2 regions of the Propionimicrobium sp. BV2F7 genome follow, and region 2 is predicted to be linked to the other one. Evidence: riboswitches for the same ligand, from Rfam matches in the RefSeq annotation. Region 2 holds a riboswitch; the other holds the start of a gene.
The links. Region 2 has a riboswitch for cobalamin ahead of HMPREF1255_RS05960 (iron ABC transporter permease). Riboswitches for the same ligand answer to the same signal wherever they lie in the genome.

Region 1 (4,809 bases), on a different contig from region 2:
TCGGCGTCTGCGGCGTCCCTACGAAGCTCTTCGGAGGGCTCGGCGATGAATCCGTAAACGGTAATCATGTGTTGTCCTTTCGCGCGGCGGGCTCAGAGCGCCTCTGCGCCCTTATCGCGCAGATCCGCTGCGGCCTTCGGGTCCGCAGGGCGGTATTCGTGTCTGAAACCGGGGTGGTAGAGGTGCGAGCGTTTAACCATGCGCTCCTCACTGAGGGCGGGGCCAACCAAAATGACCGTGTGCTTCCACAGCTTGTGGGCCTTCATAGTCGACTCGAGCTCGGAAAGCTTGCAGCGAACCATGAACTGGTCGGGCCAGGTGACCTGGTAGCCGATAATCACCGGGGTATCCTCGGGGTAGCCGCCGGCCAGTAACTCCTCCTGGAGTTGTTTCGAACGTGCTGCCGAAAGGTAAAGCGCCATCGTCGTGCCGTGCGAGGCGAAGTCGCGGACATTTTCCTTCGGCGGCATCGGGGTGCGGCCACCCTCCAGACGGGTCAGGATAAGCGACTGCGAAACCTCGGGCAGGGTGATCTCGACGTCGCTCATCGCCGCAGCAGCAGAAAACGCGGATACGCCCGGGATAGTCTCGTAGGGCACGCCCATCTCGTCGAGAACCTGGCGCTGCTCTGCGGTTGCGCCATATATGGAGGGGTCTCCGGTGTGAACGCGAGCAACCAGAATACCCTCGTCGCGAGCGCGCTCGTAGTAGGGGAGTATGTCCTCCAGGGACGCGGAGGCCGAATCAATCAGCTCTGCGCCCTCCTTGTGGCGGGCGACGACCTCGGGGTTAACCAGCGACGACGCCCAAATGATGATGTCCGCGTTCGCGATGGTCTCGGCGCCGCGCACCGTGATCAAGTCGGGGGCACCCGGGCCCGCACCGACGAAAACTACCTTGCCAGTCACAGTCGTTCTCCTAGTCCGTTGCGCTTCGGCGGCCACAAAACGCTGGTGAAGTACGGCGCCTCATCCAGCTCGCTGACCAATGAAATTTCTTCTTCGGGCAGCCCAACATTGCTGCCGACGACGGCGTCCTCGCCCACCTCGTTCAGGTGCTCTTTCAGCGCGGCGAAGTGGCGTCCGGCCTTGTAAACCACGCAGGTGTCGGCCACCTCGGAAACCTCGACGAGCTGGTCGATGCCTTTCTTCAGCGGCACGAGCGCCAGCACTTCGTCGCCCTCGCAAAGCGGGGTCTTCGAGGCGGCCGCGAGCGCCTGCATCGCCGTGATGCCGGGGATGACCTCCACCTCAACCTCTATCTTCTCGCGCACGCTGGCAACAAGATAGCTGAACGTGGAATACACAGAAGGGTCGCCGATGGTCGCGAAACCGATCTGCTTGGCGCCCGCCTCGAACTGTTCGATGGCCACGGCCGCGGACGTCTGCCAGTTGGTCATTCTGCGGGTGGTGACGCCTGTTGGGTCTTTCATCGTGAACGGCACGCGCACGATCTTCTCGGCCATCTCGGGGGAAGCAGCCGTGATGATGGTCTCCGCGCGCCCGGCATTGCTGCCGCTAGCTTCGGTGGATGGCACAAGAATGACGTCGCAATTGCGCAGCGCCTTCAATGCTTTGACAGTAATTAAATCGGGATCCCCCGGGCCGACGCCAATGCCAAGTAGCCGTGGAAAATTCACTAAATCTCCTAGCCACCCTAACCTCGAGGGTGTTTCGCTGTGGGGACGATCGGCTTGGCGACCGGGCTAACTGCGCGCCGCGCGCAGATACCGTTGCGGGACAGCGCCGGGTTCTCACCGGCTTCGCAAGCGTCTCGTCGTCGACTCGTGTCGACTCCGTCAAGCCTAGCGCGATATCCCAACCACTCCCAACCTTATGAAGAGTTAATTTGGGGCAAAAAGTATCGGGCCGCAAGAATCTTGCGGCCCGATACTTTTTCTAACTTATTTATCTAGCTTGCGTCCCTGCTCGATGACGCTGACCAGCTCGTCGGCAAGCGACGACGTCATGATGTCGTCCACCGGGCGGGGCAGCGCGATGCGCCAGTTCGGGTACTGGTCGATGGTGCCGGGCATATTCGGACGCTCCTTGACGCTGGCAGCATCGTCCAGGTTGAGCAGGACGACTCGGCTCGGTGCGTCGCGCAGCATCCGGTAGCGCTCGATGATCATCGACTGGACGTCGTCGCGGGTGATCTGGTTGAGCGGCTTCGTCGGGTCGACGTGAGCCATCTCGCATAGCACCTGGCGGGTGCTCTCGACCTGCGCCCAGTCTGCGCTCTTGCCGATGCGCTTCAGCTCGGAGACGTCGAAACCGGTTGCTAGGCCGGCGACCGTCACTTGGTCGTGTGTGGAGCTGGTGCCCACTCCCAGGGTCGGGAACTCGCGAACCGGGGTGCGCATTGCGGAGCGGTTACCCAGCATGCCGATTTCTTCCATCGTCTCGCGCACGCCGCCCGCTACGGTGCCCATGTCCTCGCCAACAACCCAGCTGTTCTGGCGGTAGCATTCCAGCCTGATGATGGCAAGCATGGCGTCCACCGGGTAGTGGATGTAGACGCCGTCGGCCGCGCTGCCGGAAACCGGCACCCAGTAGAGGCGCCAGAGCTGCATGACGTGGTCGATGCGCATCGCGCCGGCGTCGCGCAGGGTGGCGCGAACCATATCGATGAACGGCTTGAAATCCACCTCCGCGAGCTTCTGCGGGTTGAACGGCGGCAAGCCCCAGCGCTGACCCTCGATGTTGTGGCTATCCGGGGGAGCGCCGATCTCGAAGTCGAACTCGAGGATGTCCTGATTGATCCAGGCGTCTTGGGAGGCCGAGTCGGAACCAACGGCCAGGTCCGCGATGACGTCTACACCCTCGCGGCAAGCGGCAGCGTACTGGACGTGGGCAACCCACTGCATCCAGCTGTGGAAATCGATGAGGTCGGAGTTCTCGTTGACGAATTCGGCAACCGCGTCGGAGGAAATATTCTGGTATTCCTTCGGCCATTTGCGCCAGTCGGTGCCGTACTTTTCGGCGATGGCGGACCAGGTGGAGAAGTCGGAAAGCTTCTTGCCCCACTGCTCGAACCAGGCGTCTCGCTCGATGTTCGGGTCGTTTCGGACGGCCTTCCAGATGCGCAGCAGCGCCTCGCGCTTCAGCTTCCAGACGGCTGCACGGTCGATCATGCGTTCCTTGTTTAGCTTGCAGCCTGCCTCCGCGAGGTCGGTCAGGTCTACATGCTCGGCGCCGAGGACGTCGCCCGGTGCGATGTGTAGGACGTTCAGGAAGATCCTGGACGCGGGCGAGTATGGCGATGCCTGCGGGTGCTCGGTCGGGCCGATGGCGTGGACTGGCGAGACCTGCACGCAGCTCGCGCCCTGCATGGCGGCGATGCGGCAGATCAGCGCGAGGTCGCGGAAATCACCGATGCCCCAAGAAGAGCGGGAGCGTGCCGAATAAAGCTGAATCTGCCAACCCCAACTACGCTGTGGGGTCTGAATTTTTTCAGGCGTGCAGATGACGAAGCGGCGGACGCCGGCGTCGTTGTAAAGAATGTGGTATCCGGGCATGTCCACCAGGCCTTCGGCACGGTAGTGATGCCCGTTCTCTAGGATTAGCGTTCCATAGAGTTCTGGGTGGTAGCGACCCGGGCTGCATACCAGCGGGCCGTTTTCGTTGTCTAGCGGTACGGAAGTATCAAACCTGTTTGCGACTAGCTCTAACGTCTTTGTTGGTGTCTTGATCCAATCGCCTTTGGTATTCACGTAACCGCTGGTTACTCCATATCGGCCTACGCGAGACATGATCTCGCCGCGGTGCGCGTCGTCTGCGCTGGTGGCGCTATGCGATATGCCGCGGGTTTCGTGGTCTGATGAAATGTTATTCACGTGGCGATCCTACATGAATACCTGTTTGAGCTTGGCCATAGTTCAGATCAGTTCTGGCAACTTCACCTATATGTGTGCAAGTCATCGTCGGAATTGTTGCCTATGGCGAATGAATGATTGCAGACAATTGCTTGTTAGATGATTACATAACCGAAATATAGGAAATGAATCCGTTTTGTTTATAGGTTCACTAGACCTAAGTAATAGTTTTCCCTTGCTGCAACTGCTACTCAAGTTATATTTTCTGTCTGTCTAGCGGTGTACTCTGAATCTGCTGGATGACCCTCGCATCGCACCTGCAAAAGTGCCTAACAAGGGGGTTTCAGAAGAAGTTTTAGAGCGGAGCAAAATGAGTGAACTTGCAAACGAGGTGACGCAGCGCACAGACGTGACTGCGGTTCCAGACCTGGCTTTGGGCACGTCGAAAATCGGCCCAGTTCGCACGCAGATCCCGATTTACGTAGACCTGCTGCCACCTTGTAACAATGCCTGCCCCGCCGGCGAGAACATCCAAGAGTGGCTGCGCCTTATTAAAGAAGGTAAAGAAGAGGCCGCGTGGCGCCAGCTGGTGCGCGACAACCCCTTCCCGGCCATTCACGGACGCGTTTGCTACCACCCCTGCGAAACCGCGTGCAACCGTGCAGACCTCGATTCTTCGGTCTCTATCCATTCCGTCGAGCGCTATCTGGGAGACCTGGCCATCGAGCGTGGCTGGACGTTCCAGAAGCCTGTGACGCACACGGGTAAGCGAGTGATGGTCGTCGGTGCCGGCCCATCCGGTCTTTCGGCCGCCTACCACCTGGCCAGGCTCGGCCACGAGGTCGAGATTTTCGACTCCGGTGAGAAGGTCGGTGGCATGATGCGTTACGGCATCCCGGCCTACCGTCTGCCTCGCGAGATTGTCGACGCCGAAGTCGAGCGCCTCAAGAACCTGGGCATCAAGATCCACCTGAACCACACCGTAACGGACCTGC
Region 2 (4,809 bases):
AGCCTGATGCTAAAGATGACGACAACGACGGCGTCCCGAACGACAAGGATAACTGCCCGACTATTGCTGGTCCGGCCTCCAACAATGGTTGCCCGGCATGGAATGACGGCACTGGTGCTCCTGGTTCTGATGTAACTCTCGACAAGGATCCGGCTAACGGTCCTCTGCCGAAGACTGTTACTTGCGAGGCCGACAAGGGCGCTACTTGTGCCATCGATGAGAATGGCAACGTAGTTGTCAAGGTTCCTGCTAATCTGAACGACGGCGACAAGATCGTTGTTAAGGTCAAGGACGGTGACAAGGTTCTGGACACCTCCACCGTTACCGTCAAGGACGGCGACGATGACAACGACGGTGTTCCGAACTCCAAGGACAAGTGCGCTGACACCCCTGCTGGCACCAAGGTCGACAAGGACGGCTGCCCGATTGTTGCTGACTACCAGCCTGGTTACGGTGATCCCGTTGTAGTTGCTCCTGGCGAGTCCAAGACTGCCGCTCCGGTTTACGCCGGCGACAAGAAGGCTCCGGAAGGCACCAAGTACCAGATCAAGGACGGCTGGAAGGCCCCAGAAGGCTGGACTGTGACTGTCGATCCTATGACCGGTGTTGTCACCGCTAAGGCTCCTGCCAAGGCTGACCTCAAGGGCGACACCGCTGAAGAGGTTAAGGTTCCTGTTGTAGTCACCTACCCCGACGGCGCAACTGCCGACGAGGCTGAGGCTATCTTCCAGCTCGATTCCGACAACGACGGCACCCCCGACGTTAAAGATGATGACGACGACAACGACGGCGTCAAGGACGAGGATGAGAAGAAGGACGGCACCAACCCGAAGAATCCCGACACCGACAATGACGGAGTTTCTGATGGTCGTGAGAAGGACCTTGGTACCGATCCTAAGAATGACGACACTGATGGTGATGGTCTGAAGGATGGTGAAGAGGCCGGTACCGATATTGACGATAAGGGCAACCCGACCAAGAATGATGACGGTACTCCTAAGGTCAATAAGGACAACGCCACCAATACCGATCCGAAGAAGGCTGACACTGATGGTGACGGCATCTCTGACGGTCGCGAAAAGAACATCGGCACCGACCCAAACAAGGGTGACACCGATGGCGACGGTCTGAATGATGGCCAGGAGGCTGGCACCGACGTCGACGAGAACGGTAATGCCGTTAAGGACGACAAGGGTAACCCGAAGGTCAACAAGGACGGTGCTACCGGCACCGACCCGTTGAAGGCCGATACCGACAACGACGGCATCAACGATGGCGACGAGGTCAACGGCACCAAGAACCCGTTCAAGAACGACAAGTTCGACCCGAACGGCAAGCCTGGTAACACCAACCCGCTGAACCCGGACACTGACGGCGACGGCCTGACTGACGGTGACGAGGTCACTGGCGCCAAGAATGGCGGCAAGCCTACCAACCCGAACGTGGCTGACACCGATGGTGACGGAATCAACGACGGTGACGAGATTGCCAACGGCACCGACCCGCTTGACCCGAACGACCCGGGCAAGAAGGCTAAGAAGTTCAAGAAGAAGGCAAAGGCTGGTCTGCCGACCACCGGCGCCGACGCACTGCCTATCGCAGCGTTTGGTCTGATTGCCGCTGGTGCTGGCGCTTACGCGATCCGTCGTCGCAAGCACTAACAGCTGCTAGCTAAATAAAGAGGTTTGGGCCGTCCCACTTGGGGCGGCCCAAACTTCTTGTTTGGAAACAACTGGCCGTAACAAGGCGTGATTCATTGCTAAAACTGTTAAGTAGTGTAAGAATATCTATTTGTTAGGCAATCCGAACTTGCCTAATAGCCGGTACAGGGAATTTGGTGAGAACCCAAAACTGACGCGCAACGGTAAGACGTAAGTCGAGTCCGACCTCTAACCGGCAGGTATCATTAGCCGCGCGAACCGGCCCGACCGAAAGTAACCGAATGCAGGAAAGTGCTACCGCCAAGGGGAGCACAATCCTGAGGCGGAGAAAAAATAAACGCAAGCGCAATGTGCGTCTTGTAATTCTGCTGCTCTTGATGGTCCTCACCCCGCTGCTTTCCATAGTTTTCGGGTCAGCAAACGTGAGCATCCCAGACATCGTTGGTGTCACACTCGATCATCTTGGTTTCAACGTCGATAAAACCTGGACGCCAGCCATCGATGCGATCGTCTGGCAGAATCGTGTCCCAAGAATCATTGCTGGGCTGGCTGTTGGCGCGATTCTGGGCGTTGCGGGTGTCGTTCTGCAGGCGTTGGTGCGTAACCCGCTGGCGGAGCCTTACGTGCTCGGCGTTTCTAGCGGTGCATCGACTGGCGCGGCGCTTTCGATTATCGTGCTCGGCGCGTCCAACTACATGGTCACGGGCAGCATGGCTTTCGCGGGAGCACTCATAGCTACGCTGATGGTGATGGCAGTCGCCGGTCAAGGCTCGACGCCACTGCAGCTTATACTCGCAGGTCTTGCAGCTGGCTTCGGTTTTCAGGCAGTAACGAACCTGCTCATATTTTCTTCTGGCAGCCCCGAAACATCGCAGGCCGTTATGTTCTGGATGCTTGGGTCGTTGGCTCGCGCACAGTGGCCGCAACTCCCGCTGTTAGTGATCGTTGCCGTGGTTTTCACGGCTGTGATGTTCTTCTGCGGCCCGATCCTCGACGCTCTGGCGAGCGGAGACAGAACGGCCGAGTCGGTGGGAGTGAATGCATCGAGGATGCGGGTCGTCATGCTGATTATCGTTTCGGCTTCAGTGGCAATAGCAGTGGCGGCGGCAGGCGGAATTGGCTTTGTCGGGCTGATCGTGCCGCACGTCATTCGATCATTCATCGGATATTCACATCGCTTCCTAGTGCTCGGATCAGCACTCGCTTCATCGCTGTTCCTGGTTTGGATGGATGCAATCGCCCGCGTCGCATTTGCTCCTGCAGAGCTACCGATCGGGGTAATCACAGGTTTAATTGGTGCGCCTTGTTTAGTAGTCCTCATTAAGAGGCAACGGCGTGCAAGTTAAGAAAGGAAAAAGAATGAGGAAACAACTCATCGCCGGAGCGCTAGCGCTCGGTCTTGCTCTCACCGGATGTTCCAGTAACAATGCTGAAAGCGAGTCTTCAGCTCCGGCATCGTCCGCCGCGCAGGCAGGATTCCCTGCCAAGATTCAAAGCTGCAACGAGACTTTGGAATTCGAGAAGGCTCCGGAGCGCATTCTGTTGCTCTCTGAAACCGACTTCTCAATCCTCTACGACCTAGGCCTGGCCGACAAAGTAGTCGCCAAGTCCGGTAACCGCCGCATCGACGAGAGCTACCCCGAAATGAACAAGGCTCTCGACGCCATCCCGCAACTTGAGGCCGGCGACACCGGCACCGGCGGCGCAAAAGTGTCCACCGAGGCCGCGCTGTCTGTAAACCCCGACGTCGTCTTCGGTTATGACGAGGGCGCCGACCGTGAAAAGCTGAAGGCATCCGGTGTTCCGCTGTACTCGCCCGACGCGATGTGTCCGGGCTACACCACCGATCACGCGTCTTACGATCTCGTCTACAACGAGATCGACAAGATCGCCACCATGTTCGGCGTTCAGGACAAGGCCAAGGAGGTTAAGGACAAGGTTGCCAAGCGCCTCGAGGATGTCAAGAAGGCAGCTCCTTCCGGCAGCAAGGCCAATGCCGCAGCGCTGTTCGTGATGCCGGGATCCACCGAGTTCTACACCTACGGAACCAGCTCCATGGTTCAGCCGATCTTCGAAGCCAATGGCCTGAAGAACGTCTACGACGACTCCAAGGAGCGCGTATTCGACGCATCCATGGAATCCCTTCTCGAAAAGGACCCCGAGTGGATCGTGCTGATGGCCGACTCCTCCACGCCGGAGGAAGCCAAGGCGATCCTCAAGGGTTACGCCGGTGCTGACGGCCTGCAGGCTGTGAAGAATGACAAGATCGTCTACCTGCCGTTCGTCCTCACCGACCCGCCGACAACCCTGTCTGTTGACGGCGCCGTCAAGCTCGGAGAGCTGCTGAAGAAGTAATGATTACTGTCAACCGCCTCTCCGTCAGCCGTGGAAAACGTCGGATTATCTCCGACGTTAGCTTTAGCGTGTCTGACGGCGAGGTGGTTGGCGTAGTCGGCGTCAACGGGTGCGGAAAATCTACCCTTCTGATGGCGCTACACAATGCTCTGAAGCCAGACACTGGTGAAGTGCTGGTGGACGGCAAAAACATTGCCGAGCTGAGTAGGCGAGAAATCGCCAAACAAATAGCCGTGGTGGCTCAGGAACGCGATGCGGTTTTGCCGCTGACCGTTCGTGATGCCGTCGGCCTCGGCAGGCTGGCTAGCCGGCATCTGATTGGATACGGCGACGACGCCGACCAGAGCCTCGTCGACGAAGCGATGGCTCGTGTCGAACTTACAGACCTAGCCGATCGGCTAGTCACAAATCTTTCCGGCGGTGAGCGTCAGCGCGTGATGATCGCCCGCGCGATCGCCCAGCAGTCCTCGCACCTGCTGATGGACGAACCGACCAACCACCTAGATCTGCGGCATCAATTCGCGCTTCTAGACCTGATCTCGGAGCTCGGGCGGACTACGGTAATTGTGCTTCACGATCTAAACCTGGCGGCTCGGTGCTGCGGCCAGATAATCCTCCTCGATGGCGGTAAGGTTGCTGCCAGAGGAACTCCCACTCAAGTTTTCACCCCCCAAATTTTGGAGCCTATTTATGGGCTCAAGGTTCGCACGGTTGAATCCGGCGGCCGTGTGAACCTGCTATTTGATAACCGCCCATAAGAGTGAGGAAAACGATGATTTCAAACATTGACAGC

Region 1: it holds a riboswitch for cobalamin, as region 2 does, so the genes downstream of both, cobI (precorrin-2 C(20)-methyltransferase) here and HMPREF1255_RS05960 (iron ABC transporter permease) in region 2, are expected to answer to the same signal.

The regions. Positions count from the first base shown of each region.
Region 1 covers NZ_AZIS01000005.1:53,880-58,688, forward strand. Annotated here, with positions in the region: gene cbiE (precorrin-6y C5,15-methyltransferase (decarboxylating) subunit CbiE) at 1-68, opposite strand, end outside; gene cobM (precorrin-4 C(11)-methyltransferase) at 93-908, opposite strand; gene cobI (precorrin-2 C(20)-methyltransferase) at 905-1,639, opposite strand; cobalamin riboswitch at 1,681-1,809, opposite strand; gene malQ (4-alpha-glucanotransferase) at 1,904-3,835, opposite strand; gene HMPREF1255_RS06735 (NAD(P)-binding protein) at 4,185-4,809, shown strand, end outside.
Region 2 covers NZ_AZIS01000004.1:350,473-355,281, reverse strand. Annotated here, with positions in the region: gene HMPREF1255_RS09430 (Rib/alpha-like domain-containing protein) at 1-1,661, shown strand, start outside; cobalamin riboswitch at 1,779-1,909, shown strand; gene HMPREF1255_RS05960 (iron ABC transporter permease) at 1,943-3,007, shown strand; gene HMPREF1255_RS05955 (ABC transporter substrate-binding protein) at 3,021-4,016, shown strand; gene HMPREF1255_RS05950 (ABC transporter ATP-binding protein) at 4,016-4,774, shown strand; gene HMPREF1255_RS05945 (L-lactate dehydrogenase) at 4,789-4,809, shown strand, end outside.